4 regions of the Alteromonas sp. CI.11.F.A3 genome follow, and region 3 is predicted to be linked to each of the others. Evidence: predicted binding sites of a transcription regulator. Region 3 holds the regulator's gene; each other region holds the start of a gene.

What was found. The regulator FNR, encoded in region 3, switches genes on or off when oxygen is low (the NO sensors DNR and NnrR bind a similar motif). The targets are predictions, from matches to a motif close to TTGATCTAGATCAA.
Region 1: R1T43_RS15105 (DUF3149 domain-containing protein) is a predicted target of FNR. The motif match lies at 3,362-3,375, and genes of this name have one in related genera.
Region 2: R1T43_RS05990 (DnaJ C-terminal domain-containing protein) is a predicted target of FNR. The motif match lies at 3,548-3,561, and genes of this name have one in related genera.
Region 4: ccoG (cytochrome c oxidase accessory protein CcoG) is a predicted target of FNR. The motif match lies at 2,334-2,347, and genes of this name have one in related genera.

The regions. Positions count from the first base shown of each region.
Region 1 covers NZ_CP136708.1:3,496,701-3,504,764, forward strand. Annotated here, with positions in the region: gene R1T43_RS15085 (MFS transporter) at 1-209, opposite strand, end outside; gene aroC (chorismate synthase) at 336-1,436, opposite strand; gene prmB (50S ribosomal protein L3 N(5)-glutamine methyltransferase) at 1,446-2,381, opposite strand; gene smrB (endonuclease SmrB) at 2,470-3,063, shown strand; gene R1T43_RS15105 (DUF3149 domain-containing protein) at 3,129-3,254, opposite strand; gene R1T43_RS15110 (sensor histidine kinase) at 3,530-4,912, opposite strand; gene R1T43_RS15115 (sigma-54 dependent transcriptional regulator) at 4,909-6,252, opposite strand; gene R1T43_RS15120 (ABC transporter permease) at 6,275-7,483, opposite strand; gene R1T43_RS15125 (ABC transporter permease) at 7,494-8,064, opposite strand, start outside.
Region 2 covers NZ_CP136708.1:1,407,007-1,415,070, forward strand. Annotated here, with positions in the region: gene R1T43_RS05965 (PrsW family intramembrane metalloprotease) at 1-591, shown strand, start outside; gene R1T43_RS05970 (hypothetical protein) at 679-987, shown strand; gene R1T43_RS05975 (glycine betaine ABC transporter substrate-binding protein) at 1,024-1,815, opposite strand; gene R1T43_RS05980 (putative quinol monooxygenase) at 1,812-2,114, opposite strand; gene R1T43_RS05985 (L-dopachrome tautomerase-related protein) at 2,213-3,316, opposite strand; gene R1T43_RS05990 (DnaJ C-terminal domain-containing protein) at 3,625-4,575, shown strand; gene R1T43_RS05995 (chaperone modulator CbpM) at 4,577-4,873, shown strand; gene R1T43_RS06000 (LysR substrate-binding domain-containing protein) at 4,881-5,801, opposite strand; gene R1T43_RS06005 (hypothetical protein) at 5,911-6,144, shown strand; gene R1T43_RS06010 (DUF2798 domain-containing protein) at 6,137-6,562, opposite strand; gene R1T43_RS06015 (MarR family transcriptional regulator) at 6,673-7,092, shown strand; gene R1T43_RS06020 (YaeQ family protein) at 7,110-7,658, opposite strand; gene R1T43_RS06025 (alpha/beta hydrolase) at 7,863-8,064, opposite strand, start outside.
Region 3 covers NZ_CP136708.1:2,550,579-2,558,642, reverse strand. Annotated here, with positions in the region: gene R1T43_RS10995 (stress protein) at 1-54, shown strand, start outside; gene R1T43_RS10990 (glucosaminidase domain-containing protein) at 47-838, shown strand; gene R1T43_RS10985 (DUF2987 domain-containing protein) at 835-1,470, shown strand; gene R1T43_RS10980 (patatin-like phospholipase family protein) at 1,462-2,463, opposite strand; gene ttcA (tRNA 2-thiocytidine(32) synthetase TtcA) at 2,464-3,405, opposite strand; gene uspE (universal stress protein UspE) at 3,608-4,531, opposite strand; gene fnr (fumarate/nitrate reduction transcriptional regulator Fnr) at 4,629-5,369, opposite strand; gene R1T43_RS10960 (sulfite exporter TauE/SafE family protein) at 5,419-6,078, opposite strand; gene ccoS (cbb3-type cytochrome oxidase assembly protein CcoS) at 6,065-6,280, opposite strand; gene R1T43_RS10950 (heavy metal translocating P-type ATPase) at 6,282-8,064, opposite strand, start outside.
Region 4 covers NZ_CP136708.1:4,067,142-4,075,205, forward strand. Annotated here, with positions in the region: gene R1T43_RS17480 (acyl-CoA dehydrogenase family protein) at 1-797, shown strand, start outside; gene R1T43_RS17485 (DUF3016 domain-containing protein) at 885-1,418, opposite strand; gene R1T43_RS17490 (hypothetical protein) at 1,728-2,093, opposite strand; gene ccoG (cytochrome c oxidase accessory protein CcoG) at 2,415-3,848, shown strand; gene R1T43_RS17500 (serine/threonine protein kinase) at 3,845-4,816, shown strand; cobalamin riboswitch at 4,861-5,077, shown strand; gene R1T43_RS17505 (TonB-dependent receptor plug domain-containing protein) at 5,129-7,054, shown strand; gene R1T43_RS17510 (thiol:disulfide interchange protein DsbA/DsbL) at 7,255-7,887, shown strand; gene R1T43_RS17515 (HD domain-containing protein) at 8,010-8,064, shown strand, end outside.

The DNA.
Region 1 (8,064 bases), 950 kb from region 3:
ATGCCCGCCCACAATCCAGGCCCTAAAATACGGGCAAGGGTTATCACTGCGAAAAGCTCCCCTATTTCAGCAGAGCTAAAACCACGACCATCGAGAAATATACCCAAGTAAGGGACTAAAACGCCTAGTTGACCAAAGTACAGCCAATAAGTTAACGCGAGGACAATGAGTGATTTATGGTTAGCAAAAGGCAATTTAGCGAATGGCACTGCACAACTCCGTATGCGATAGCGCCACAAGTAAGATTACTTGTGGCGTATGAGGGGATGAATTGGGTTGTTACTATTTTTACTGACGCGCTGTTTATTAGCGCTTAACTAGCGTTTTCTTATCGTTTAGTCAGCCTGACCCGCGATGGGGGCAGTCGTCGATACCACAGAAGCATTTTGTGCACGGTGACGTAAGTAATGATCCATTAATACAATGGCCATCATCGCTTCAGCAATAGGCACTGCGCGAATACCCACGCAAGGGTCGTGACGACCTTTGGTGATAATTTCAATTTCTTCGCCTTGCTTATTGATGGTTTTGCCTGGCACCGAAATACTTGAGGTTGGCTTAAGTGCCATATGCACTTCAAGATCTTGTCCTGTTGAAATACCGCCTAATACGCCACCAGCATGGTTTGATAGGAAACCTTCGGGTGAAAGTGTGTCACGGTGCTCACTGCCTTTTTGGTTTATAACCTCAAAGCCATCGCCAATTTCTACGCCTTTAACCGCGTTAATACCCATCATAGCGTGTGCTATGTCGGCATCTAATCTATCGAATACTGGCTCGCCCAACCCCACTGGAACGTTTTTAACCACGACTGAAACCTTAGCGCCAATGCTATCGCCAGATTTCTTTAGCTCGCGCATGTATTCATCTAGTGCTTCAAGTTTGCTTTCATCGGGGCAAAAGAAAGGGTTGGTGTTCGTTACTGTATGGTCAACGTTTTCAACGCTAATAGGCCCTAATTGAGAAAGGTACCCATGTACTTCAACGCCATGTACTTCTTTTAAATATTTTTTAGCAATACCACCAGCAGCAACACGTACCGCAGTTTCACGGGCAGAAGAGCGACCACCACCGCGATAATCACGTGAACCATACTTTTGATCGTAGGTGTAATCAGCATGACCAGGACGGAAACGATCAGCAATATTTGAGTAATCTTGGCTACGTTGGTCTTTGTTTTTAATCAATAAACCAATACTGGTACCCGTGGTTTTTCCTTCAAACACGCCAGACAAAATCTGCACTTCATCATCTTCACGACGGGCAGTGGTATAACGGGATGTACCAGGCTTACGTCTGTCTAAATCGCCCTGTAAATCAGCTTCACTTAACGTGAGGCCTGGAGGGCAACCATCAACAACACCACCAATAGCGATACCGTGGCTTTCTCCAAATGTGGTAACGGTGAAGAGTTTTCCAAAGCTGTTGCCTGACATAATCTAGAATTAATCCTTGCTGTTAAAATAGTTTTTTAATGTTGTGTTGTTTACGGCAAATATCCCCTGCCCGCCATTTTCAAAGCTAAGCCAAATGACTTCAAGGCCTGGGAAGCGAGTGTCCATGTGCACTTCGCTGTTACCTACTTCAATGAACAACCAGCCGTTGTCGGTTAAATATTGTGGTGCTTTACGCAGCATAATATCCACAAGTTCTAACCCGTCATCACCGGCCGCTAATGCGAGCTCCGGCTCATGATGATATTCATCAGGTAAGTCGGCCATGTCTTCAGCATCAACATAAGGTGGGTTTGATACAATTAAATCGTACTTCTGCCCGGTTAAATTAGTAAATAAATCAGAATGAATGGGGTAAACACGGTGACTGAGTTGATGCTCTTGAATATTAATATCAGCCACTTCAAGGGCATCTTCGCTTATATCTACCGCATCAACCTGGGAGTCGGGGTACGCATGCGCAAGCGCAATCGCAATACAGCCACCACCAGTACACATATCTAAAATATGCGACGGCGCTTCTTTAACGAAGGGCTCAAAATTATTTTGAATCAGTTCTGCAAACGGAGAGCGAGGAATAAGCACGCGCTCATCTACGTAAAAAGGCATACCGCAAAACCAAGCTTCGTTAGTAATGTAAGGCAGTGGCATACGAGTTTGAACTCGTTTTAAAACAAGCTCAGCAATTTTTTCCCGCTCACTTTTTGTAAGTCGTGATGACAACATACTGTCGCCAACATGCTCAGACAACGAATGCGGCAAGTGCAGCGCTTGCATGGTAAGACTTAATGCTTCATCCCAAGCGTTATCGGTACCATGACCAAAATAGAGGGCGGCGTCGTTAAATCGACTGGTAGCCCACCGAATCATATCAAGTATGCTGTGTAAATCTTCGATGGCTTCTTCTAAGTAAAACTTGTCGGTCATAAGAGCTTGGGTACATCAGGAATATGAAAGCTGGTATCATACCCAAAGATAACGCCTGCGCCCACGTTAATTTGCACATCGGTTCATAATGAAAGCATTTAAAAAAGAACTAAAAGCCATGATAAAAGGCACTGAGAAGCCAAAAGTGATTGAAGATACCTTCTCATTTGCTGATGCTGTGCAAGGCGTAAAGCCCATGGAGCAGGACAAGATTGTACCGAATAAGAAAGTTGCTCTAGAAAAGAAAAAGCAACTGGCAGGAGTTAAACACCTTAAAGGCAGTAAACAAGTAGCGGCGAGTTTCAGTTTTTCAGATATGTACCAAGCCGTACTTCCACAAGAAGGCCCTATGCGGTATTGCCGAGATGGCGTGCCAACGCACGTATTAAAGCAGCTTAGACGAGGAGACTATTCCCCTGAGTTTTTGCTCGATTTACATGGCATGACCCGAGAAATGGCAAAAACCGAAATAGCCTCATTGATTTATACCGCCCGCAAAGAGTCGGTAGACTGTGTTTCTATAATGCACGGGTTTGGGCAAGGCGTTTTAAAAAACGCGCTTCCTCACTACTTAATACAGCATCCCCACGTGAATGCATTCCACCAAGCACCCCTTGAATACGGCGGACAAGCAGCATTGCTTGTTTTACTAGACGTGCCCACGCCAGAATATAAGCGATAGCAAACTTAATCCTGTTTACTGAGGCTTCTTGACCTAAGCGACAATGCTCATGGGTAAAGCCCTGCTTACTTATCAAGCTCTGCGCTGTTGTGCATAAACATGTATGTGTAAAACACGCCCATTCCAATAATAATACTGATACCTAAAAGCGAGCCCCATACAACGGGATCTGAAATCATACTTAGTAACATAGTGTTTCTCCTCACAGGGTTAGTAAGTTAATGATAGCGATTTCTTGACGAGGGTTTATGATCTGGATCAAGTCCGAAATACGGTAAATAGAAGGGTTATAGAGAAGTTGATCGAGATCAATATAGAAATAAATTAAAAATAATTCAAAATGACATTGCAAATCATTCTCATTTGCAATACATTGTACATGCCTGTTCGACGTAGGTTAAAAACGGTCTTGGCTTAGCGTCGTAAGGGGAACAGACGCCCGTCTGTTCCCCTATTTTTTTGTCTGTTACTTTTTCGTTTTATCAATAATAAAACGCACGCATAATCCTTTTTCTTTTCGGTTTTGAATCACTAAGTGGCCATTATGTGCATCGGTAATTTCTCGGCATAGCGCCAACCCTAGTCCACTTCCATTCGCCTTAGTGGAATAAAAAGGAACCAGCGCATTTGTCATTACGCTATCCGTCATGCCTTTTCCACTATCGAGTACTTCTATAATAACTTGAGAGGCCGTTTGCTTGATAACGAGCTCCACATTCTGTGGGTTTCCTCCCGACTCATGGGCATTTTTAAGCAAGTTAATTAATAGCTGTTCTACTTGGACTGCATCGGCTTTCACCTCGACAGCCTCTGGCATAGTTAACTTGAAATCGCATTGATTGCTGAGTTGCGCCGTTATTTTATCCCAATCAATCGTTGTCAAAACTGGTGGAGGCAATTTCGCAAACCTTCCATACCCTTGAACAAATTGATTTAAATGGGCAATACGCTCTTCAATAGTGTGGAACACCCGCACCAGACGAGTATCACCATTTTGCTGCCCTACAATTTGCCCGCTATGTAACAGGCTGGAAATAGGCCCTAAGGAATTATTTAGCTCGTGACTAATCACCCTTATTACTTTTTTCCAAACCGACACTTCTTGTCGGTTAAGCTCCCGAGTCATTTGCTTAAGAATATACAATCGATGAGTTTGGTTATTGAGCAAGAAGGTTCCGGTAGCCATATGCCACGTTTGAATACCGCTGGCATCCTGAGGCAAGGTGAATAGGCCTTCTCGGTTTTCTAACAAAACATCTTTCAGCGTGTCTGGTTTATTTTTGAGTAACGTGCCAAGGGTGTAACCCTCTAAGCTTCTGCTACCCATGCTTTTCTCGCCCAAACTGTTAGCACCTACCCCATTGGCACTATTTGCCTGTAAGTCACTATCCTCCATCTTACTTGTTGGGTGGAAGAACTCGCACGCTTGGCGGTTACTCAGTACTACATGCATCTGGTCGTTTACTAATAATAAAACGTCAGGCGAACTATGCAGCACTTTGTCTAGCATTAGCTCTCGTTGATACAACCACTGTTTTTCTCGGCGAAGGGTTTCTGCGGTATCGTTATAAAGCTGGCATAAGGTTTCAAACTCGTCCCCCGTTTTACAAGCCAGTGTTGATGAAAACTCACCGTCTTTAAAATTGAGCAAGCCTATTTCAAGGGCATCCAATTGATTAGTTATTTGTGACGTACAGATTTTCACTGCCATTGCGCACAGGCACAAAGATGCGGTAGCAAGTAGGACTTTTTGAACAACCGACAGGTCGCTTAAATACAACATAGGCGCCATGCCTATTGCCGTAGCGCAAAGCGCTGCTACCAGAAGTTTAGTTTTAATTAACCTCACGATTTATAATCAATTCCGTATTTATCTAGTCTGCGGTAAAGGGCTTGCCTTGATAACCCCAAGTACCTTGCGACTTTAGATATTGTGCCGTTAAATTCTGTAAGCGCCGCCTCTATCTCTAACTTGCTGGGTTCTTTTCCTCCTCTGTCCTCGGTATTCGAATCACCCTTCGCACAGGGTAAACCGAAGTCTTCAGCATCAAGGGTACCATCTGGGTGCAAAATACTAACTCGTCGACACACATTCTCAAGCTCACGCACATTTCCTGGCCATGCATAGGCTTGCAGCGCTTGTTGACCCGTTAAGCTAATGTCTCGACCTGGCAGGAAATGCTTTGCTAAAGCCAACACATCATCTCCTCGCTCATTGAGCGGCGGCACATTAATTTCGATAACATTTAAACGATAAAACAAGTCCTCGCGGAATGCGCCGTTGGCGATATCGCGAGTTAAATCAGAATTGGTAGCCGATATAATTCTTACATCTGTTTTTTGTGTTTTCACCGAGCCCAGTTTCTCAAATTCACCGGTTTGCAATACACGCAGTAATTTGACTTGGCCCGACAAAGGCAAATTGCCAATTTCATCTAAAAACAAAGTGCCTTGGTTGGCGGCTTCAAAACGGCCAATTCGCGTTTTATTAGCACTGGTAAACGCCCCTACTTCTGCGCCAAATAGCTCGGCTTCAATAAGCTCTTGAGGAAGGGCTCCCGCGTTTACCTTCACAAAGGCAGACTGATTAAGGGGGGATTGAGACTGAATGAGTTCAGCAATCTTTTCCTTTCCGCTACCATTAGGTCCAGTAATAAGTACCGGCACATCTGATTTAGCCACCTGCACCGACATATCTACCACCCGCTGCATGGCTGCACTTTCGTACACTAATCCAATACTTACTGCTGCCTGGCGAGTATTGTCAAAATTTGCCGCTTGTTGCTTCAACACTTTATTTTGGCTAGCGGCCTGGCCTAGCGCTACTAGGTTTTTAATAGTAGTAATCAGCTTGCTGTCATCCCAAGGCTTTGGAATGTAGTCTGCCGCGCCCGCTTTCACTAACTCTACAGCTTGCTCTAACTCCGTCCACGCTGTAATGAGAATAATGGGTAATAACGGGTTTAGCTCACGAAGTGCGAAGAAGAGATCGCGTCCTTCTTCGCCAGAGGTCGTATCTGCACTAAAATTCATATCTTGCAGCACTAGCCCGATAGCTTGGTAATTGACTATCTGCAGCGCTGCTTTTGGCGTGGTGGCTGTCACCACATCGTAACCATGAATTTCTAGCAATAATGACAACGCCTCTAATACGGCTGCGTTGTCATCAACAATTAACACTTTTGTCATGTCTTCACTTCTTCAATACGACTTATATGCTACGGGTAGCAATACTGGGTGAAATATTAGCGGCTCGCATAGCAGGAAAAATGACGGCAAGTATACTCATTGCAAAAATGAACACGGCGGTACCCACGATGAATTCCGGCTCTAAAGATGCAATCGAATAGGATTTCATCATCACATTACCTAGAACCACTGCCGCTATTCCCCCTATCAGTAAGCCCGCTATACATACCATGGTATTTTCGACTAAAAAATATCTTACGATAGCAGACTTTCTTGCCCCTAATGCGCGCCGAGTACCAATTTGTTTTGTTCGTTTACTAATATTGAACTGGGTTAAGCCAAATATGCCAAGAGCGGTCACCAGTAAAAGAATAACAACCAGTACTATCAACATACGCATCATGAGCACATCAGTAGCGTCATAGTTTTCTTTGGTTTTATCTAATCCATCGACATTAATGATGACCCGTTTATCGTAAATATCCAACATGTTCTGTTCAATATTCGCCATGACGTTAGCTCGTTCAGTTTTATCTGTTCGAACGAGAATATGTTGATAACTTTGCACATCCATAAACGGCACAATAGCGGTGGTTTTGTCTCGCATACCATTAGGCCACGGGCTTTTCATTGTTCCCACAATACCGATAATTTCAAGGGGCCTATTTTTAAGATAAACCGTCTCGCCCAACGCATTACCATCAGGGAATAAGGCTTTGGCGAGAGCGTGAGAGACAATAATTGTATTAGGGCCGCTACCGGTGAAGTCATTACCAACTATTACCTCTTCAGGCCTAAAGTTACGCCCTTCAATGAGCTTGATACCGAAGGTATTTAAGCCATGGTCATCCATGTAATAGTAAGGCACGTTGATAGATTTAGACTGCTCTGGAGATGGTTTTAAACGCACTGATGATGATGAACCACCGCCTGATAAGGGCACCGCTTGAATTAAACTGGCGTCGATTACGCCAGGAAGGTTTCTTATCATGGTTTCATCGAGTTCGGCTTGTTGACTGAGAGTGCGGTCTTTTCCAAACGTCATAACCGACAAACTAAAGATTTCCTTCTCTGGGAACCCTGTATCTTCGCGAAGATACGAAACATGATCATTAATCATAAATGCGGCATTGCTAACGATCGCCATAGTGAGCGCTATTTGAAGTAATAAAAGCAAGGCGCCAATTTTAGAGCGGCGTATTGCATTGAAGATTGGTTTAATGTCTAACATAGCCTGCTCCCTATTGGCTTTTTAAGTAAATTGCGGGTTGTGTTCTGCACACTAACCAAGCTGGGTACAATCCGGCTAAGAAACTGGCCACAAGTGCAATCAATGGCGCAGCTAGCAACATTGAGACATCCATAGTTGCTAAGTCATCGTAATAGCTGTTGGTCACGCGAATTCCCCATAACCCAATTTGCGCAATCACAATACCTAACAAGCCTCCGGCTAGCCCAATTACTGATACTTCTACGATATGCTGGGCAAATATATGACGCTTGCTGGCGCCTAGCGCCCTTCGGACACCCACCTCTGGCGCCCGCTTTAAAAACTTCGCCAGTAGTAACCCTAAAATGTTGGACACACACACTAATAGGAACATAAAACTCAACCCCACCAGAATACGGTTATCTTCAGATACCACTGAGTTGTACTCCAGCCATTCCGTCACGTTTCTAAGCTTGTATTCCAACGCTTCTCGGTTAAATCGCCCTTTTTCTCTTTGATCTTCCATATAGGTCATTAGGAAATTGGCGAATTGCTGCTTCTCTTCTTCCGTGTTCAGTTGAACCCAAAATTGAAGCCACACG
Region 2 (8,064 bases), 1.1 Mb from region 3:
GTATACGCATCAGTCTGCGGGTTGAGCTTTGCTTTTATGGAAAACATAATGTACTTCCATGAAGGTGGCTTAGATAATGTTTTGAGCCGATCTGTTTCTGCTACCGTCCTTCATATGACATTAACTTCTTTTGTTGCTTACGGTTTAATGTACGCTAAATATCAGGCCAAAAGTGGTGCGCTAGTTTATTTCATCTTCGCATTTTTCGCAGCTTGCGTAGTGCATGGGCTATATGATTTTTGGATAATATCTGATGGGTGGGTTGGTCATTTTAAGATCTTTTCGGTTGCAATTCTGTTTTACGCAGTGCATCGGTATGCGCTAGCTATCACCAATGCATTAAACGCTTCAGAGTTCAGTATTGGTAGGGGACAGTTGGTGCGTAGTGCAGAATTTCTCGGTGCTGCCATGACGATCATCGCCGCATACCAATACACCATAATTGGTTACAAGTTTGGTGCTGAAAACGCAAACTTAAACTTATTTTCAATGCTAATAGGGTCGGCCTTTTTAGCATTTATCCTTGTAACAGTGCTTGGAAATATCAGGGTAACCAACGGAAGATGGGTAAGCATACTCAAATTTTGGTAAGTAAAATAAAGTATAATTAACGGAAGTATTCGATTTTTGTTTAAGTTTAGCGCCTGTAAACGCTAAACCTTAAGATGGATCCCATAGATGAAAAAGCTTTCTAAAGTGCAAATTAAACAACAAGCACTTGTCCTTGACGTTGCGAACATGCTTGAAGCGCAAGGGCGCGCTGAAATTCCTGGCATGCTGCAATGCTGGTTTGATATGAAATACGAGCTATTCCCAAGCTCTTTACTACTGCGCTTTCAGTTTGAAAATGAGCAAGCCCTAGCAGCTGCAGAACCGGAATTATTAAAATGGCGAAAGCGCTTAAGCGCCGCAATGGTCAAGAAAGGCGTTATTTTAAAAGATATGCGCAGGCACTTGGTGTTTACCCTAGAAGGGCCTGATGATTAAATCAGGCCTTAAACTGGGCTTAAATGTCACTGCTGCTTAGGCTGGAATAATTTTATTTGAAATCAACCAATCCTTGGTAACATCGTCTAACGTTTTGTTATTTCTAGATACGTGGTAATCAAGCTGAGCAATAACATCATTGTTGAAACGCAAAGCATTTAGCGCATTTAATTGTGCTTTGGTAAATAACTGCTTTTTGTCGTCACGAATTAAAAGCACGGCACGATCAACAACACCTAATAGCCCTTTGGGCTCTTTAATTTCTCTAATCTTATGTTTGAAGTGCAAAAACTGAGGCTTCCAAAGCGGAACAACAAACCAATCTTCTCTTTCAACCTGTTTTTCAAACGCAGTAAAACAGTCCTCTTCAGTGCCAGTATGGAATTTATAACCCGCGTTATTTAGACCATATTTTTCCATCATTTTAATTGAAAACCGAGTGATACCCGCACCAGGATTTATTCCCTGAATATTAGCGTTGGTTTTTTCAATGACAGAAGGTTTTAGTAAATCCGCAACTTCAGATACTGCAGATTCAGGAATATAATCCGGCACTCCCCACAAGGCATAAGGTTCATAATGCAAACCGAGCTCTGTTAGTGAAATTACTTCCTCAATATTAGCCTTGTATACACCATGACTAGACGGCAACCAAGCAGACGCGAGTAGGTCTACTTCACCAGATTTGAGCTTTTCAAAGTTACTTTCATGAGGAGAATAGATTCTTTGTACATCAAATCCCATATCGCTGAGCACATTCGATACTAGCGACGCCGCTACATGGTGAAACGATAGGTTAGTAACACCTATCTTGATTAAATTTTTCATAACGTACCCTGATTCACTTTCATCATTTCATCAACGGTAAATTGCTCAAAGGCACCTTTTGTCGCGGCAACGAATGCCGTTAAATGCTTACTCTCATTATGTGCTTGCCACAGTTCTCGGGTTTCCCATATTTCGTAAACCATAAAATGCGCTTCGTTTTCTAAGCCTTGGTGAAGGTCATAGGTGATACAGCCTTCTTCGGGTAAAGTCATTTCAACAAGTTTTATCAGCTCAGATTTTACAACATTAATGTTGTCTTTCTTTGCAGTGATATTGGCAACAATCGTTAATGTATTCATGAAACGTTCCTTAACTGTGTGGCATTTGGGGGAGTTATTAGAGAATAAATGAAAAAATGAGAGTGAAATGGGTGCATTGCACCCATTCAAAATAGTTTTTAAGGCTGGTAGCTAAAACGATAAAGTGTGTAAGGTGGTTTAGCGTTTCCTAAACCTTGGCTAAATGCAGGATGTTGATGCAGTTGATCTTGGGTTACGTAAATATAACCGTTGCTTACCGCTAAGCTATCAGGCCATGAAAGACGTTTATCTTGAATCAGTATTTCGTAATTCCCCTTCGTTGTTAATCCCACCGCATTATGCTCTAAATCTGTGGCTAAAATGCCGCCGCCAGGTGCATAAGCAATACCATCGCTAGGGTTTTTAGGGCCATAAACTTCAATGCTTTGTGCTAGTTTTTTGTCTGAGTTTTTTGTGTTGCTAATGGCTGATGTCGGAATTCTGTAAACTTTTGTGCCAGTAAATGCACCAAAATATAACCACTCGTTTTTATCATCAATGGCAATTGGGTTTAAACCAAAGCGTAATGCGTTAGTTTCACCTTCTGGTGTTTTCGACGCCAATAAAGAAGCTTCAATCACTATGTCTTGGTCTTCAGGCATTAATTGTGCTGCACTTTCCAGTACACGCTTTGACTTGCCAGATTTCAGGTCGACAACGATAATGGCAGGCTTAGTAGCCCCTGCAAAGTTACCGAACGTCATATCGGCAATATAAATTTTGCCGTGTTTTTCATCAATAGAGAAATCTTGGATGAATGAATTTGGTTGAAGCGATGATTTTGCCAATGTAATCGTTGTGTGAAGCTTATGATTTACGCTGTCCCACGCGACTATTTGAGCTGGCGATGTTTCGCTACCCATATCAAGGATCCATACTACGCCTTGACTATCGCTGTGAACGCCAATAACAGATGTTAGTCCTACTTCCCCAGTTTCTGAGCCATCCGCCCAATCAGTGGTAGGGAAAGGTTGCTTTGAGCCATTTGCCATCACTTCAACCACTTTCACTTTAGGGTTATCTAGCGGATGCATGCTGATAATAGTACGACCACTTGGCGTAATAGTAATACCACCACCACGATATTCAGTAAACTGAGTAACAGGCTCTAGCGGGCCCACTTCTGCTGCATTTACCAGCGCGCCTACAACACTTGATAAGCCAATAGCAGCAGTAATAAGAGATGCTTTAAATAGTTTCATTGTCTTTCCTGTAATGGAGTAATAATTCAAAAAGCCCAAATGACACCCTTAAAGTCTGCTGTGTATTTGCACTGGTTTGGTGTTGTTTATTTCGAGAGGTATAGAATAGAGGTTAATTGCCAAGTTAAAAACAGTGTTTAATTTGAATGATTATCAAATTTTATTTGATAATTAATGTGAAGAGGAAACTACTGATCGTTAAAGCATCTTCATAACCAGTCACTCTGATGTTTGATCAATATCAATTTACGCTTTTTAGGTATCCGCTATATTAAAGATTCTATAGTCACTACGCTGAGCATCATTGAATGGAATTTAAAGATTATTATCAAATCCTTGGTGTTAAAGAAGATGCTGATTTAAAAGAAATAAAAAAAGCATATCGTAAGCTTGCTTTAAAGCTGCACCCAGATATGCAACCTGACAGTAATTCCGATGAAGAATTCAAAGAGTTAGTCGAAGCTTATGAGGTACTTAAAGACCCACAACGCAGAGCTGAATATGACGAATTGAAAAAATATGGTGCTGCCCCACACGATAATTTTCAACCGCCACCAGGCTGGCAAAGTAACAATGATTTCAATGGTGCTCACACCGGCGGCGACTTTTCCGACTTTTTTAATTCAGTATTTGGCGGTGGGTTCAACCAGGGGCCGCGTAGCCATCATTCAGACGACTTTTCAGGGTTTAACAATCACGGGCAAGATGCTGAGATTGAAGTTCCAGTATTCCTCGAAGATTTGTTTTCAGAAGCGCCCAAAACCATTCAGTTTTCGATGCCAATGCTAGAAGATGGAGAGGTTAAACACGTCAATAAAATTCTCAAAGTTAAAATACCTACCGGCGTGGTTGACTCAGAGCGGATAAGGCTAAAAGGTCAAGGCGGCAAAGGGCTGGGGCAGGGTAGAAACGGCGATCTCTATTTACATATTCGTTTAGTGCCGCATCCACTGTTCGATGTAGAAGGACACAACCTCGTCATTACAGTGCCGATATTGCCGTGGGAAGCCGTACTTGGATGTAAAGTTGAGGTACCTACCTTGGCAGGTAAGATTAACCTGAATATAAAGCCAAATAGTCAAACTGGTCAAAAACTGCGAGTGAAGGGTAAAGGGCTTAAAATGAAAACGGGCCTTGGTGATATGATTGCTGTTTTAAAAATCGTTGCTCCAGATAAAACGACTGACGAAGACAAGGCTTTGTGGCAACAACTAGCGCAATTAGAGCACGATGATCCTCGCGCGCACTGGAGTAAGTAAAATGACTAATTCACTGCTAATAATATCATTTGAAGAACTTTGCCACGTTGAACGACTAGACCAAGAAATGATTATCGAAGTTATTGATTATGGCATTGCTGAGCCTATCTCGGGTGACGGTACGAGTAATTGGATATTTGACACAAATAGCGTGCGGTGGGTAAAAAAAGCCATCAATCTGTACTCTCAATTAGAGTTGGATTGGGTAGCGGTTGCGATGATTGTTGAGTTGCTAAAACAAAAAGAAAAACTGGTAGTGGAAAACGAAAACCTTCAACGTCGGCTAACGCGGTTTTAACCTTTTTTTACGTTTGCAGTGCTTCATGGCTTGCCATTTTTTCTGTCAGCCATTCACAAAAATGCGCGATACGTTGCTGCTTCGGTGAGTTTTTAAGATAAACAAAGTGAGATTTCCAGCGTACTGGATGAGGAGTATCAACGGGCACTATCAATTGCCCTGATTTTAAATACTGCCCAATCATAACATCAGAGGCTAACATGACGCCTTGTCCTGCCAGCGCAGCGCTAAGTGCAAGATCGCTTGACGATACCACTGTTTTTCTCAACACTTTATTCGATAGATTTATTTTATTGTGTTCGAAGTATGACTCCCAACTTGCTTTCTCTTCTCCAGCAAGTGCTAGCAGGCGCGTGCCTAGCATATCTTCAACAGTATGCAGTTGCTTTTGAGTTTGAAAGGCAGGTGAACAAGCAGGTACGACGCCATTTTCACCAAATTTTCGCGTAATAAGGCCTTCATCCTGAGATGCGGTGGTTGAGGTATAAAAACGAATGGCTACGTCGATATCGCCTTTATGTAAACTTTCAATGCGATTAGATGCTTGAATATTGATATTAATATTGGGGAACTCATTAAAAAACTCGAACAAATTAGGCATAAGCCACAATGAACAAAAAGCTTGAGTAGATGTAACGGTTAAGCTTCCCTCTAAAGGCTCTTCGTGTATTTGGTTCAACCCATTAACGATTTCGCTAAATCCTTTTTCACATGATGCATAAAGTGTTCTGCCCGGGCCAGTTAAAATCATCTTTCGTGATTGCCTACGAAATAAGCTTACGCCTAGATTGGTTTCTAGTTGTCTCATCTGTTGGCTAACTGCCGCTTGTGAAATAAATAACTCTTCTGCTGCCTTGCTATAACTCTCATGTCTTGCGGCGACTTCAAAACAAAGCAGGTTATTCAGCCATCGTAATCGCTTATCCATTATTTTCTATTATATAAGTTCAGCTTATTTTATAAGTTAGATTTAATCGTTGGTTTAGTAAAGAACTAATCGCGACACTAGCTACACTAAATGACAAGGAGCTAGTGGCGTGAATACGAAAAAAAGTGGGGCGGTTTCATATTTAATGGCAATAAAAGATAAGCTTGCAGGCAGTTTTGACTACGCGAGCAAACGAGATTCTTTACAAGGTGATAATATTGCTAACGTTGAAAGCGCTGACAGTAATGAAACAGATGATACTGGTAAGAACAGCGCTTCAAAGGGCATGCTATCTAACATGGGAGATAAGTTGTACTTATCAAAGTGGAGTGCGTTTAAGTAGCCGAGGAAAAATGCGCCTCTAGTCTTGGTTTAACTACAAAGCTCATTAAACATGCCATTGCAATACCAATAGGTAATGCGGCAAATAAACTTAACGCTGCTTCTTTTGCGAATAGCTCAAGTGAAGGGAAACCTTGATTACTAAACGTTGTAACCATCGCTAGAATCGATTCCATGATAAAGGCCATTGTAAACCCGTGAATTAAATTGCGCTGCAACACTGAGGATGAGGCGAAAACACGCTGCACGAGTTTATTAACGAAATAAAAGATTATTCCGCCTATGGGTAACATGACTAAGAATGCAAACCTAAACGCGCTTAACCACGTTGGAATGAATGCTTGTTCTGGTAGAATACTCACAGATGTCATTATGGCCGTAAGTACTCCAATCAGTAGCGACGCTACTGGCAGCAGCATTAAGATTTTCTTGATATGGTTCACGATGATTTTACCCATTTAATTGGTTGACAATGTCAACTTTAATGATTTAAGTTGATAAAGTCAACTAAATAGGTTCCGTGTACGCTATGAAATTCAATGACGCCTTATTCAATTTGCTCAATACTATTCGAAATAATATTTTCTTAGAGATTAAAGATACTTCTTTAGCATTGGCACCAATGCAGTTGAAATCATTAAAAATTATCAGTCAAATAGATGCCTGCACGGGGCAAAAGCTGACAGATTTTTTGTGCAGAGATAAAGCGCAGATAAACAGATTAATCAAAGAGTTGGTCGATAACGACTTAGTAAAAAAAGTACAAAGTGAAGAAGATAAACGCAGCCAGATATTATCGTTAACGGAAAGTGGAAAACGCGCACTTGATATATTCGTAGAAATAGAAGAGCGCGTTTTTTCTGACATGCTTAAAGATGTTAGCGATGAAGAAAAAGAGATATTTAAGAAACTAGTACTTACATTCAAACATAATTTAGATGAAAGGTGAGTTAACTCACCTTAGTGTTATAAATGCTTTTCAATTTCTACTTCTATACATTCGCTATTGCCAGCGCTTTCGATAGTTAGCCAAATTTGGCCATCTTGCACCGTTACTTGCATTTGCATAGAACGGTCTACGGCACTGGCCAACGTGGTAGATAAGCTTTCAGGTAAGGTAAATACCGATAAGTTTTTTCGGGTGCGCAAGCTGTTCTGTTCTTTCTTCCACCAAGCATCGAAGCTGTTATCAGCGTATGCGTAAATCATCATCTGCTGGCTTTGATTGCAGCCTTTTTTAATGCGTTGTTCAGAAGGTTGGCCTAACTCAATCCAGAGTTCTATTACATCGCTGAAATCTTTTTGCCAAATGTCAGGCACTTCGTCATCGGAAAGCCCTTTTGTAAACTGCAATTGCTCGTGAGCATTAACAATAAATGCGACGATACGAAGCATCATGCGTGCATCATTTTCAGAAGGATGACGAGCAATAGTGAGATTGTGCTCATTGTAGTAATTACGATCCATATCAGTTATCGATATGTCCGCTTTAAAAATGGTTGCTTTAAGAGCCATGGTAATCCTGGTTATTCTTCACGACGCGTTACATCGCGCCTGACACTAGCATTACGATAATAAAGAGAGTACTACCGTTTTACGCGCATAGTAACAGGTAATAGCGATTGCAACACTACACAACCCTTTATCTGAATAGCGTTTGGCCAGGGTAAAACGCTCACTTTCGGCTTTAAACCCCTGACTGATCTCTAGTGCCCGGTATTAAGGCGCAGGAAATAGATCTGGTCGGTTCATAAACGTTACTATGTATTTAGCGATTTCAACTGATTTTTCTTCAACGCTGAAATGACCTGAATCCAGCAAATGTAGCTCAGCATTGGGTAGGTCTGTTAAATAAGCTTCTGCCCCTGCGGCAATAAAAGCCGGGTCTTTTTTACCCCATACAATTAGTGTGGGGGGCTGT
Region 3 (8,064 bases):
ACACCAAGCCACACTGTTCAAAATAAAACGAATGAGTCGAGCTTCGATGCATAAACGGGAAACCCTAAAAATTGTTTTAATTACTATTGCTGTATTAGCAGTCATAGTCATTAACGCGCTTATACTGACTAAGCGCGAACCCGATATTTTAGATATTCCTGAAACACCTGAAGCGACTAAACCTGTTCCCGATTTTTCTGCTTATACCGACGTTAAAGAAAAAAAGACTGCCTTTTTTGATTACTTACGCCCTGAAGTTGAAAAACAAAATGCATATTTACTTACGCTTAGACACTACATACAAACCTTGTATCGTAAGGCTTTAAACGAAGAGCCGCTAACCGACGATGATATTAGCCGTCTTGAGTGGCTACAAACTGAGTACCGAGTAAAGGCAGACCAACCGCTAACCTCTCGCTTGCTTGCCTTGCTGCATAAAATTGATATTTTGCCTGCTGAATTGGTGCTGGTTCAAGCGGCGAATGAGTCGGCATGGGGCACCAGTCGTTTTGCCAAAAAAGGCTATAACTTCTTTGGTATATGGTGCTTTGTGAAAGGCTGTGGCTTTGTACCAGGTAAACGAAATGCCGGCGCAACGCACGAGGTAGCCAAGTTTTCAAGCCTTTCTCGCGCTACCTATACTTATATGCGAAACCTTAATAGGCACGATGCCTACACCGATTTACGAGAAATCAGAGAGCGGTTAAGGGCAAATCAAATCCCCATTACAGGCGTCGCCTTGGCAGAGGGGTTAATGAACTACTCTGAGCGTGGCGCGGCCTATGTAGACGAATTACAAACCATGATCCGGTTTAACCAGGAGTTCTTAACTGAATGAAACGTATAGCTTGCGCGCTTATAGGCGCATTACTCACCTCTAGCGTTGCCGCCGAAATGGTTAATGTTGAATACAGCCGCTTTTATAGCCACGTAAAAAAACTGGATAACGAAGATACTCAAGCCCTGCAATTCGCTTTTGGTTTTCTGCGTGTTGGTGAAGGGCGTTTATGTGAAATTAACAATGCTGAAATAGTCACTGACAAACAAACTATGCCGTTAGAGATTAGCGATGAGTACCGCTTCACTGTACCTACAGAAAAAGCGCTAAAATTAGCAAATGCTTACGTGCGAATAGATTTAACTGAAGCGGCTAATGTGTGTGATATGTCGGTGCAGCTAGAAACAAAAAGCAGCTACCTAACCGCCAGTTACACAAAAGAAGAGCTGAATTTTATTTATGGCCAATATGAAGCTTTCTTTAATGAAATGGGCAGTTTCTTGTCGTTCTTAATGCCAACGGTGAAAGGGTTGATGTTGCAATTTGATGATAAAAATCTGGATTATATAACCCCAGAGGGCCTGCATATTAATAACGGCATACTTCACTTAGAACAAGGTGAAATTAACGAAAATAAAGGGCTTACGCTACCGAAAGCCCCCCTTCGTGTTACCGCTATGGCATCAAGCTAATAGCTGATACTTAATTTGCTCAGCAATACGGGTGATAGTTTGTTCACCCTTTTCACATAGCTCTTGTGCACGGTGAAATTCCATAATACCCACGTCGGTTAGTTGGGGTTCGATAAGAATATCTGGCGGATCGCCCGCTAAACGTGAACGTGTCACCCTTGCTTGTAGTATCTCTAGCGAACTACTCATCACACTTAAAATTCCTGGAGGGTTACCTCTAGGGACTTTATTTGGCGGCGGCGAAATCGTTTCTTCTATGGCTTCAATAGCTTCGCTAGCAATGCCTTCGTTTTGTTCGCTATGTTCGGTGTCGGTTTCAGTTTCTTCTTTATCTTTACTATCAGGTGAGAACCACTGCTTAAGCACGTTTTGGCTTTTAGTGAAGAAGTCTTCTGTTTTCCTTTGATTCTCTTCGTGATCTAGACGTAGTTTCTCAAGCCTAAGGGGCCTGAAATCAGCATTCAGGTTCACGGCAATAACAAAATCGGCACCAAGCTGACGACACAGATTAACAGGCACCGGATTAACTACCGCACCATCTACTAACCAACGATCGCCATGGGCTACAGGGGCAAATAGGGCAGGAATAGCACACGAAGCTTGAATAGTATTGCCAATCTCACCGGAACTAAACACCACTTCACGACCTGTGTACAAATCGGTAGCCACTGAAGCGAACGGCTTCTCCATTGCTTCGTAGGTTGGGGCACAAAACTCGCTAGCAAGCTTATCAAACACTTTTTGCCCGCTAGCAATGCCGCCTCTACGTAAGCCAACGCCCATCAAAGCAAGCACCTGCCAATCTGACAAAGAACAAGACCACTCTTTAAGGCCTTCTAATTTGCCACTGGCGTAGGCAGCACCAACATAGGCTCCAATAGAACAACCTGCCACCACGTCAATTTTAATACCTAGCTTTTCTAATGCTTGAATAATACCAATGTGGGTCCAACCTCTTGCAGCTCCCGCACCTAATGCTAGACCTATTTTCATTTAGTTTGATTCCATCAAATTGATAACTTGAACCGTGTCGTCAGTAGGCTCACTGGGTGACTCAAAGCTGGGTGGATCGAAACCAATATCACCATCTTCCACTGGACCGTTCTGTGTAGAGATGCCTTTAAAGTCGTGCAAATTCTTATCGACCAGATGCGAAGGCGCTACATTTTGAAGCGCACTGAACATAGACTCAATACGCCCAGGGAAACGGCGATCCCAATCTTGTAGCATGGCCTTAACGTTCTGACGCTGCAAATTCTCTTGAGAGCCGCACAAATTGCAAGGAATGATTGGAAATTCTACGGCATCAGAATAACGCTGAATGTCTTTTTCAGTGCAATAGGCAAGAGGTCTTATCACAATATGCTCGCCATTATCGCTTACCAACTTCGGTGGCATTGATTTAAGCTTACCGCCATGAAACATGTTCAAAAAGAAGGTTTCTAGCATGTCATCACGGTGGTGACCGAGTGCAATTTTAGTGGCGCCTAATTTTTTTGCCGTGCTGTATAAAATGCCGCGACGTAATCGCGAACAAAGTGAGCACGTGGTTTTACCTTCTGGCACTTTATCCATAACAATAGAGTAGGTGTCTTCTTCTACGATTTTGTACTCTACCCCCACACTTTCAAGGTATTCAGGAAGTACGTGCTCTGGAAATCCTGGCTGCTTTTGATCGAGGTTAACCGCAATAATGTCAAAATGAATTGGCGCAATGCGCTTTAAAAACATAAGAATATCAAGCATAGCGTAACTGTCTTTACCGCCAGACAAGCACACCATGACTTTATCGTTGTTTTCAATCATGCCGAAATCAGCAATCGCTTTGCCTACATTTCGACGAAGTCGCTTTTGTAGCTTGTTAAAGCTGTATTTTTGTTTATTTTGAGACGCGGTTAACGGAGCGTCCGCACGGTTTGTGCCTGCACTGGTCATATCAATAGCTTGGTTACTGCGAAAAAAACCATTATACAGTAATCAAGTAAAATTGAATGTGTGAGGTTAAGATTTTTTGTATCTTGTTGGCACGGGCTGCTACAAAATGCCAATAGCGCTAAAGGCTAAAACCAATAGCGCTTCAAGCTACAAAGCTACGCTAGCGAACCGTGCCAACAGACTGTGTTTAAATGTTTATCTATTAGCGTGAAAGAGGCGAAATAAAGCCGTCTGGTTTTATTGCCAGTACATCACACACCAGCTCATCTATAACATGTTCAGCAGTGTTACCTATAAGGGCCGCAGAAATACCAACTCGGCCAACCGTGCCTATGATCACCAGTTCGGCATCTATATCTTTGGCTATTCTTGGAATCACTTTTTCAGGTAGGCCTTCTTTAACGTAACAGCGCTCACTATCAATAGCATACTTTTCGCTGTGTTTGTTCATCTCAAGTTCGTGATGGTGCTTTACTGCGTTGTTGTACGTATCAGGGTCGAACTCCGGAACTTCAATCGCGATATTAAGCGGTGTAGCAGGATAGCTGTTAACCAAATTTACGTTGCCACTGAGTAGCGCGGCATAATCGTTAGCAATGACTGTGATTTTGTCGTTGAGTAGCGCATGTTCGTCGTCTTCACTGCCTACATTGACTGCCGCAATAATTTCACCATTGTCGGGCCATTCATGGTCTTTTACCAACAATACGGGGGAGGGACATTTTCTAAGTAGGTGCCAGTCTGTTGGAGTGAAAATAACAGAAGCTAAATCGTCATGGCGTTTGGTTGCTTTAACAACCAAGTCTATATTGTTATCTATTACATAATGCACCACAGCTTCAAAGGCGCGGTTGTTCCATTCAACAACAATATCGGTTTTTTCAAACCCTAAATCGCTAAGGGTTTTACGTAACCAACCCGCATGTTCCTTAGTGACCGCATCGCGCATTGCTTCGCGATCATCAGGGCTGAGCATGGTAGTCATATCATAAGATAAATCGTAAACCACCAGCATGGCGGTGACAGAAGCCCCTGTCTTTTTGGCAAGTTCGTATGCACGGCTAAGCGCAGGTTGAGTATCTCTATCGGCTTCAATGACCGCTAAAATACGTTCATACTTAATCATAACCCCTCCAAACATCGTTAGAATTTTGGTTGCTACAATTTAAGTGTAATACCTATTTGCTATTACGTAACTTGTTTTAGATCAAAAGCTTTGAAGATTAGCTATTACAGGCAATATTAGGTGCAACCACAGACGATAAACGTCGTGACATCTCATCAAAATCTAAAATAGTAATGAGTTTACCGTCCACCTGAATAATATTTTCTTTTTGAAAACGGCTTAGTAGGCGACTAATGGTTTCAATAGTTAAACCAAGGTAGTTTCCGATTTCATTTCGCGTCATCGTAAGGTGAAATTCTTTGTTTGAAAATCCACGCTCTTCGAAACGTTGAGAAAGCTGTGAGAGGAAATACAATAGGCGTTCTTCTGCTGAGCGCTTATTAAGCAACATCATGAGGTCATGATCTTGTTTAATTTCCGCACTCATAAAACTCATTATTTGATGTCTTAACTTGGGGAACTGAACTGACATCTCGTCTAGGGTTTCATACGGTAATTCGCACACCATCGCAGTTTCTAATGCCTGAGCATAACTTTGGTGCTTGTTTTCCCGTAATGCGTCAAAGCCGATAATATCGCCAGGAAAGTGAAAACCTGTAATCTGCTCTTCACCATCTGAGTTGGTGACGAAAGACTTAAAAGAGCCGGTGCGTACTGCGTAAAGAGAGTTAAATGTATCTCCCGACTTTACCAGTAAATCACTCTTGTGAAGGGGTTTCTTTCGCTCAATAATATCATCTAAAGATTCAATCTCAGTCTTGTTTAGCGCAACGGGCAAACATAAGTGACTGAAACTGCAATTTTGACAATGAATTGAGAATTGGCTTCCTTTGCTCATAGGTTCAAACTATAAATAGGGTCGACTTAATATAATCTTACTCTTTTGTTTATGAAATTGCTGCATAAATTAAAAAGAGCGCGTAAATAGCCAATATTCCTGAAAAGCATTGCCTTACCACGGGGTGCCTAAAACCGGCTATAAGGTACTGACTACCTGCACTGGCCGCTAGCAAGGTGGGCAGGGTGCCTAACCCGAAAAAGAGCATAATAGCTGCGCCATCAATGGCAGAGCCTGATGCTAATGACCATGTAAGTGTTGAATAAACCAGTCCGCAGGGAAGCCAGCCCCATATAAAACCGTACGGGAGCGCATAGACTGGACTTTTGAACGGTAGGAAGCGTTTAGATAAGGGCTGAATAGCTTTAAATAATCCGCGCCCCATTGCTTCAATGTAATTTAAGCCTTGCCACCACTTACCTAAATAACACGCTAAAAGCAGCAGCATAATGCCACTAATTAAAGACAAAACGGGTTTAGCAATTGGCACAAATTCGGTGGCCATTTGGCCAACAGCGCCTGTAATAGCACCGGCTAACGTATAACTGAGGATACGGCCAAAATTATAAGCAAGGGTGTAGGGCAAAGCGGCTTCATTACTTGGTGTTACTGTGCGTAGTGCAGCAACTATGCCGCCACACATACCCACACAGTGCACGCCGCCAGCAATGCCAATGAAAAAGGCAGAGAATATATTAATCTCTGTCATTGGTTTCTTTGCGTTGTTGCAATTGCTTACGTTGCTCGGCTAGTTTCTTTTCATCACCTGACAAATCATCATCAAACAAAATGCTATAGCCCTGTCTATCAAGGTCTTCAAACTGATTGGTTTTTACCGCCCAGAAAAAGATAACCAGCGCCAACGCAACAATGATGATAGCGATGGGAATTAATACGTAAATGATACTCATATTATTTACTTAATAACCTAGTTGAATTGGTGACCACAATAATACTACTGAGTGACATGCCAACCACGGCCATCCAGGGAGAGAGTAACCCTGACACCGCAAAGGGGAGAATAATAATATTGTAACCTACCGACCATGCGATGTTTTGCTGAATTTTGCGTTTTGCTTGTTGGGCCACTGAAAATAAGGTGGGGACAGACAGTAGACTGTCGCCTAGCAAAATAACATCGGCAGCCGTTTTCGCTACATCGGTGGCGTTTCCTACGGCAACTGCCACATCTGCGCTAGCAAGAACAGGGGCATCATTTATACCGTCGCCCATCATCATGACTTTGCGACCTTGCTTTTGCAAAGTGTGCACTTGAGAATACTTTTGCTCCGGCGACAAGCCACCTTTTGCTATATGAATAGGTAAACTGGCAGTAAGTGTATCAACGTTTTTCTGTGTATCGCCACTTAGTACTACGAGTTGATGTTCATCCAGTGCGGTGAGTGTGGCTAAAGCATCTTGACGCAAACTATCATTTACGCAGAACGCGGCCATTAATACGCCATCGGCACACAAAAACACGTTTGCCGGTATGTCTACTTTTGCGGTGGTTGATAAGTTACAAAATACGGCTGACCCCATGGTGAAAGCCACATTGTTAATCTCACCACTAATGCCGCCACCAGGTGTAACCGTAAATCCATTAATTTTATTAGGTGGGGTTTTGTTCTGTGACTTAACAGCTTCGTTATCGAAGGCACGAGCAATAGGGTGTTCAGAACGAGACTCTAACAAAGCGGTAAGCGCCATTACCTGCACCGGATCTACACCTTTAGCAAACCAGCGCTGTTGTAGCGAGAACTTACCTTCTGTCAACGTGCCGGTTTTATCAAGGGCGATGGTATCAATATCGGTAAGCTGTTCTAACGCATCAGCACGCTTCAATAAAATGCCCTGACGATTCAGCTTCGCCATAGCGCAGGTTAACGCCGAAGGTGTGGCTAAGCCTAGTGCACAGGGGCAGGTTGCCACTAATACAGAGATAGTGATCCAGAAAGCCTCTTCGCTGCCCACGTAAGACCAGTAAACGTAGGTTAATGCAGATATAAGTAACACAGAGAAAACAAAGTAGCGTGAAAAGTTATCGGCAATTTGAGCCGCTTTTGGCTTACTTGCCATCGCGCTGGCTTGTAAGCGTACGATTTGATTGACCAAGGCATGCTTTAAGCTCTGAGTCACTTTAACCGTTAATGTGCCATCTTGGTTTACCGTACCACCATACACTAAATGGCTGGCCGATTTACTAACCGGGTTAAACTCACCAGTCAGCATAGACTCATCAACTGCGGCAGTACCATCTAGCACAATACCGTCTACAGGAATGGTTTCACCGGGCTTCACTAGTACCACATCATCAGGCATTAATAGCTTCGCCAAACACTGAGCAATGCTGCCATCAGTTTCAATTTTTGCGGCCGAGACGGGAATATACTGCATCATGTTGGCAGAAATTTGTGCCGCACGGTGCCTACTTCTATGCTCTAAAAACCGGCTTAAAAGGAGTAAAAAGATAAACATACATATAGATTCAAAATACACTTCACCTTGCTCTAGCAAGGTTGAACGTAAACCTGCAAAGTAGGTACCAAATACCGCAAGGGTGACCGGCACATCCATATTTACGGTTCTTGCGCTTATGGCCTTTAAAGCGCCTAAATAGAACGCGCTACCTGAATAAAGGACAACGGGGGTGGTAAGGGTGAGTGCTACCCAATAGAAGTATTGACGGGTTTCT
Region 4 (8,064 bases), 1.5 Mb from region 3:
AATCTCGTGCGCCGCAAGGTATTCAAAACCCTGAAGGCAAAGCCGACCCTATTGTATTTCAGCCTGATGTAGCCCGAATGCTACTTACGCAAAAATCACAAATTGAAGGTAGCCGCGCACTGTCTTTGCTATACGCAAAGTACATGGATATCGAAAAATTAGGCACTGACGAAGAAAAAGAAAATGCAGATAAAGTGCTGCAGTTTCTTACGCCAATCTGCAAAGCCTACATGACAGATATGGGCCTTGAAACTACCAGTATCGGGGTGCAAGTTTTTGGTGGTCATGGATTTATCCGTGAGTGGGGCATGGAGCAATTGATGCGTGATGTTCGTATCGCCATGTTGTATGAAGGCACCAACGGTATTCAGGCATTAGACTTAATTGGCCGTAAATTAACCCGTGATGGCGGGCAAATGATGGAAGCTACTTATCAGGCGTTTGCTGAGCTAGTTGCTGATATTAGCGATGCTGAAAGTAAAGGACTGGCGCAAGGCTTACTTGACGATTGGCGCGCATCATCGGCTGACTGCCTAGGTATGGATGGCACTACAGCAGCGGCGGCGGCAGCAGATTACTTAGCCTATTCTGCCTACTCGCTAATTGGTGTGCTGTGGTACAGCATGGCAGATAAAGCGGCGAGTACAGATAATGCTGTGCTAGCTTCTTCTAAGCAGAAAACCCGTGATTTCTACATGCAGCGTATATTGCCTCGTCGCAATGCGCATAAACAAGCGTATTCAGCAGGCTATGAAAGCACGTTGGCCGTATCCGGCAGTGAGTTTGATTACATTTAATCAAGCAGATAAAACTAAAAAACCGCCTGTATAGGCGGTTTTTTATTCATATTGATATAGCAAATAACAGCTGGTCGCTAAACGTAACTACTTATTAGCAACAAGGCTTTCTGCAAACGTATCGTTAAACCAATCTTCAATCATGTTCTTTTCGTAAACCAGATTATCGCTGGGTAACCTACGATTAACGGTATTCATGAACATCATATCTTTAATCTTAACCTCTTCGCTCTTAAGCACTGTGCTGTCACCGCCTGTAAGTACATATGAGAATGACATTCTAGGAATGTCTATTTCTTTAATGATCCTGACATCCGTAGCAGACTGCCCCATACCAACAAAAGATGCAGGCCACACCTGACCGGCTAAATCCAAATCAGTAACGGTAATTGACAGTTTTTGATCGTCAGGAAGCTTTTCTGCTAATTCAGTAAAAAACTCATCGAGCTCTTTAAAAGTGCGTTCTCTAAAGCGAGTTCGAGATTCATTCGATGGCTTAACATCTCGGTAAGACTTTGGTTCTTCCCAGGTTACTTCAACCTGTGCCGCTTGCAGTACACCAGACATACCCACGCTGGCGAGCAAGAGCGCAGATACACTCGTTAACTTAGCTATTTTCATGTAACCCCCTACCTCGTTTCTAAAAACCCGGTATTAGTCAGCGACAAAAAACTGAGTAAGCGGGTAACGGCGCTTAGTGAAGCATGGCTTCAACTTATAGCAATGTTACTACTTTTATCACAACTATATGCTCAATAATAGCACAGGTAGCTGAACGTAGAATGAATGGCTTTATCTATATACAGGGTAATAGTGGGAAAGGATTGGAAGGTACGACGACAGAAACGAAGAAGAGACTAATACAAGAAACAACACCTTTAGCGCCAATTATTTATCGGGCTCCAGTAGCTATTTATCGGGCTGCAGTAGCTATTTATCGGGCTGCAGTAGCTTAGATTGTTCTATCATTACGCACAACTGCTGGCGCTTGCCGCGGCTAAAATTTGGGTTTATATCGGTGGTTTCGCAATATGCGATATGAAAGCGCATGACCGTTGAACGACTTGCCAGAATTCTTCGAAGGTAGTTTGCTTCGAATTCTTTTAAAGGCGCAAGCTGCGCCGCCGCTTGATCTTTTAACGCATCTAGCTCTCTTTGTTCAGGTAACTCAGAAATAGAAACAAACCAACCTGAGATGGTACTTTGTATATCTGAAAAAAAGTATTGAACAAAAGGCGATCGTAGCACAATCACCAATAATACAATTTCGGCACAGATTACAAAGAAACGAAGCATTTAAAATTATTCCACTACTATACTTAATTCAAACAACGCAGCTATCGTTAATTATTTTCAACAAACATTTTCGTCAAAAAAATCAAAAGGATAATTACTTGTATAATTTTCATTCGGTATTAAAAACTATTATCGCCATAGTAGTCAACTAGCATTAAGTAAAGATAGATTGATAAAATCTAATTTCTGAACTTTCAGTATTGACTGAAAGATAAATAAAGCTGATCATTAGCCCTATCATTGATCTATGTTAAACACGCTGAATTTTCAGCTGTTATAATGCGCCGCGCAATACAAGAAGTTGGCTAAGGTTTTGAAAAAATGAACGAACAAATTCCGGTTAAAAACGTTACTCCAGTTAAGGTGCATAAACCAGCATCAACCACTGAAGGGAAGCGATACGACTCGCGTAGTCGTATTTATGTTCGTGCGGTTAAAGGCCCTCTTGAAACATTCAGACGTTTTTTCGGTTTGTTTTTTCTCGCCATCTTTGCCGCTATTCCTTGGATAAGATTTAATGGCCAGCAGGCAGTGCTACTCGATATTGTCGAGCAGCGCTTCTCTATCTTTGGGTTAACCTTATGGCCGCAAGATTTAACCTTGCTTGCCTATATCTTCATCGTGGGCGCATTCGCGCTGTTTTTCGTGACGACCTTTGCAGGTAGGGTGTGGTGCGGCTTCATGTGCCCTCAAACTACCTGGGTGTATATCTACACTTGGTTTGAAGAGAAGATAGAAGGCCCTAGAAATAAACGTATTAAGCTAGACGCACGAAACATGGATGCGGATAAGTTTATTCGCAAAACCCTCAAACATACGGCTTGGGTGGCGGTTGCCCTACTTACCGCACTCACCTTTGTGGGGTATTTCACCCCAATCGGCGCACTCTTTGTTGATTTTTTCACCTTTAACACAGGCTTCTGGGCCGCGTTTTCAGTGGTCTTTTTTGCAGTGTGCACATATGCCAATGCGGGTTACATGCGAGAAATCATGTGTACCCATATTTGCCCTTATGCCCGTTTTCAATCGGCCATGTTCGACAAAGACACCTTTACCGTCTCTTACGATGCCAAACGAGGCGAACAGCGAGGCCCTCGTCCTCGTAAGCTTAGCCATGAACAGGTGCATGAAAAAGGCCTGGGTGACTGTATTGACTGTAACCTCTGTGTGCAGGTTTGCCCCACCGGCATCGATATTCGAAACGGTTTGCAATATGAATGCATTAACTGCGGTGCGTGCGTAGATGCCTGTAACGGCGTAATGGATAAAATGGGTTACCCCAAAGGGCTTATAAGCTTTACGTCGGAAGAAGAGCTAGCGGGGGGTAAAACACACATCGTGCGGCCTAAGCTAATTGGCTACCTTATCGTGCTTATTGTCATGACAGGATTATTGGTTGCCGACATTGTAACCCGCGTGCCCTTAGAAATTGATATTATTCGCGACCGTAACTCGTTATACCGTGAAACGAATGAAGGGTTAATTGAGAACGTTTATACCGTTAAAGTATTAAACAAATCTCAGCAAACTCATACCTATACCATTTCGGTACAAGGGCTGCCTGAATACACCTTTATTGGCAATAAAGAAGTGACTGTGCAAGGTGGTGAGGTTTATAGCACACCGATTTCGGTTGCAACCGACCCGTATAATCTGGAAGATGTGGTAACAGACATTCAATTCACCGTTACCACTACCACCGATTCAGGTGAAAACGTTACGGTTAATGAGCCAACCAAATTCCTTTATCGATGAAAGACTTTTCGTTTTCTGGATTAGATCCAGACACTATATTAGATGCCCTGGAAACTCAGGGCATTTTTCTTCAAAGCGGCTTACTCGCTCTCAATAGTTATGAGAACCGGGTTTACCAATTTCAAGCCGATGATAATAAACGTTACGTGGTTAAGTTTTATCGCCCTGCCCGTTGGACAGACGCGCAAATTTTGGAAGAACACAGCTTCGCCCAAGAACTTGCTGATAACGAAATTCCGATTGTTGCGCCCTTAGCGCTAAACGGAAAAACCCTTCACCACCATGGCGATTATCGCTTTACGGTTTTTCCTTCTGTGGGTGGGCGCCAGTTTGAGAACGATAACTTAGATCAGCTGGAATGGATGGGCCGCTTTATTGGCCGTATTCACCGCGTATCTCAATCGAAAACCTTTAAACAGCGCCCAGATATCGATACCCAAAGCTATTTAGATGAACCTCGTCAGGTTCTTGAGAACAGCACCTTGCTTCCAGATCATCTCAAAACAGCCTTCTTTGCTATTTTGAACCCTGTTATCAGTGCCGCTTCCTCTGCTTATAAAGCCACCGACATTATTCGATTGCACGGCGATTGCCATCCTGGAAATATTCTATGGCGAGATGGTCCTACCTTTGTTGATTTAGATGATTGTCGGATGGGCCCTGCTATCCAAGATTTATGGATGATGTTAAGTGGCGACAGACAGCAACAACTATTGCAACTTGATACGTTGATTGAAGCCTATGAAGAATTTCAGCCATTTAATACTAATCAACTTGCGTTAATAGAACCCCTTCGCGCCATGCGTATGGTGCACTATATGGCATGGCTGTCTCGCCGCTGGGAAGATCCAGCCTTCCCTCGCGCCTTTCCATGGTTTGCCGACGATAAATACTGGGAAGGTCAAATTCTTGCGCTAAAAGAGCAACTCTCTGCCATGCAAGAAGCGCCCTTGAAGCTCGGATATTAGCCCGCTAAACCTGAACACACTCGCTATTTATTAGGCACTTAAGCTATACTCCTTCGCGCTTAGGTGCCCATCTATGGGTTAAACGGGAAATCAGTGAAATCTGATGCTGCCCCCGCAACGGTAAACTCAGTGTGAACACACACATTCTCCTTAACACGCCACTGTGTCATCGCTATTAATGTCGCGACATGGGAAGGCAGAGAAACCATACACAGTATTGGTGAGTGAGCCCGGATACCGGCCTAGCTTCACGGCAGTTATTCTGCTTACATTCACCCTTGTACTCGGGCGGAGTACATAGCGAGAAATACAATGAAATTTCAAACACACTTTACCTGCACTGCAGTTTACGCTGCCGTGGCAACACTGCTGTCTGCACCTGTTTTAGCGCAAACTCCTGATACCATAGAAACACTTACCGTTACTGGCACCCGTTTACCTGTACAAATAGCTAAGCTGCCTGCATCGGTAAGCGTATTAACCGAGCAAGATATTCAAGCCTCTGGCGCTGTACAACTTACCGATTTAATTCGTGGCCTACCTGGCGTAAGCCTTTCCCAATCTGGTAGCCCAGGCGGCCTTACCGAAGTTCGTGTTCGAGGCAGCGAAAGTAACCACTTACTCGTGCTTATTGATGGCGTGGTGTCTAACGATATTGGCCAAGGAAGCTTGATAGACTTGGCCCACTTAACCTCGGCTAACGTGGTACGTATAGAGCTACTACGTGGCCCGCAAAGTGCCTTATGGGGCAGTGGTGCAATTGGTGGTGTATTGAGTATCACCACCAAAGCAGGTGAAGGAGCCAGTGCAAAACCAAGCATTAATTTAAGTGCGGGAATAGGCACACAAGGTACTTACCAAGGCAGCATTAATGCCGCCACGCAAAATGGCGATGTGGCTGTACGCACCTATGCCAATTACCTAAAAACAGATGGCGATAACATTTCCCGCGTGGGTAATGAAGATGACGGTTATGACAACATGACCGCAGGCATCAACGTTGATTACGCAATGGCTGATGCACACACGTTAAGTGCGAAATTTCGCAGCACCCAATACGAAAATGATTACGATGGTACTGATTATGTAACGACTGGCCTGCCAGCTGATGCCGACAATGTGACTGAGGGTAGCCAACTTAGTACTAAACTAGCTTGGCGCTACGCGCCAGATGCATCGGCCTATGCGTCTACCGTGTCTTTCGATTACCGAAAAGACGACAATGACAATACCACATCAGGTGCCGATGCAGGTGGTACCACGGGTGAGCGCTTAGCCCTAAATTGGACAAGCTTTTACCAATTTGATAACTGGCAAGTAGCGGGTGGTGCTGAATACTTACAACGTTTGTTTGAACAACGTGGCCCTGTTGTATTTGGCGATCCGAATCAAAAACAGCACGACAATACGACCAGCTTATTTGGTGAAGCCACTGGTGACCTCGTTGATAACGTTTTTGCGACTTTAAGCGCACGGTTCGACAACAACAGTGAATTTGATGACGCCGTTAGTTATCGCGCAGGCCTAACGTGGCAAGTATCAAAAACCTATGCGCTATTTTCAAGCTACGGTAAGGCGATTAAAACCCCAACCTTTACTGAGAGATTTGGCTATTTCCCAGATAGCTTTATTGGTAACCCAGACTTAACGCCCGAAGAGAGTGAAGAGTGGGAAGTTGGCGTAAAAGCAAATTGGAATTCGGTTACCGCACAAATGAGTGCTTATAGCGCCCAACTTGAAGACGAAATTAATGGCTTCGTTTATGACGCCACCCAAGGCGTGTACACCGCTGCCAATGTAGATGGTGAAAGTAGCCGTGATGGCGTAGACGTTGAAGTAACTTGGCTTAGCGATTTAGCGAAGGTGTCGGCGTCTTATAGCTATTTAGACGCTGACCAAACCAGTTTTGGCATTGCCAGCACAGAGCTTCGCCGTGCACGTCATCAAGGCGCATTGTCGGTATTGTCTGATTTAGGTACCGAGAAATTTAGCCTTTATGCAAAATTGGCCTATACCGGCACCCATTACGATACTTACTTCCCTCCCTACCCTGCTAATGCAGAAACCTTAGGGTTGTCAGCTTATATCCTAGCGTCAGTTAACCTTGGCTATCAAGTTTCTGAAAAGTGGGCATTATCATTAAAAGTGAATAACCTTTTTGATACTGACTACGAGGATATCGTGGGCTATGCAGGACAAGAACGACGTGCATTGCTATCGGTGAGCTACAGCTACTAGTAATACCTATTCCGTCACTTTTTAAACTCAAATAGTGACACTTTATTCGCTTCTTCGGCACGAAGAAGCGAAACTTTCCTCTCAGATATCATCCATTCGTTGCATTTTTCCGCTCGCTTGTCGCGTAAACTAGTGCCCAATAAAAGCCTGTGGTAACCTCAGCATTGATAGATAGATTTGAAATCAAAGGATTCAATTACATGAAGAAGTTTGCAGTATTGTTTGTAATGGCAATGCTTTTGCCATTAACCGCATGTGCCCAAGAAGGTACAGCTAAATGGAAAGAAGGTACCCATTACACGGTATTAGATGAAGAAGCGACTATAAAGCCAGTTATCACAGAATACTTCTCTTTCTGGTGCCCACATTGCTTCCAATTTGAGCCAATCGTAAAACAAATTAAAGAGAAGAAAGGCGAGAACACTAAGTTTGAAAAGGTGCATGTTAACTTTATGCGCTTTACCGGCCCTGACGTTCAAGATGCCGCGACGCATGCCATGTTAATTGCCCGTGCAATGAAACAAGAAGATGCAATGAACACCGCTATCTTCAACTACATTCATAAGCAACGCGCAACCATTACCAACCTTAAAGATTTGCGTAACATCTTTGTGGTAAACGGTGTTGATGGCGCTGAGTTTGATAAGTTAGCCACCAGCTTTGGCGTAAACAATATGATTCGTAAGAACCAGCAGCTTATCGATAAGAACCGAGACTACCTTTCAGGTGTACCAAGTTTTGTGATTAATGGTAAATATCAGCCTAAGTTTACTGCTGAAATGACCTTTGACGATATTGCTGATTTGATTGTTTGGTTATCTGAGCAAAAATAGTTACTTACATAATTGAAGTAGGCTGCAACATTTCTACTTCAGCACATGATTGAATGGGCCATAGTGGTTAACGCTAAGGCCCATTTTCATTTTTTCAATCCGTAAAAAAGCCGGAGCTATTCATGTCATTTTTACCGGAAGATTTCAGTGCCTTTATTTGCGAATTAGACAAGCTAA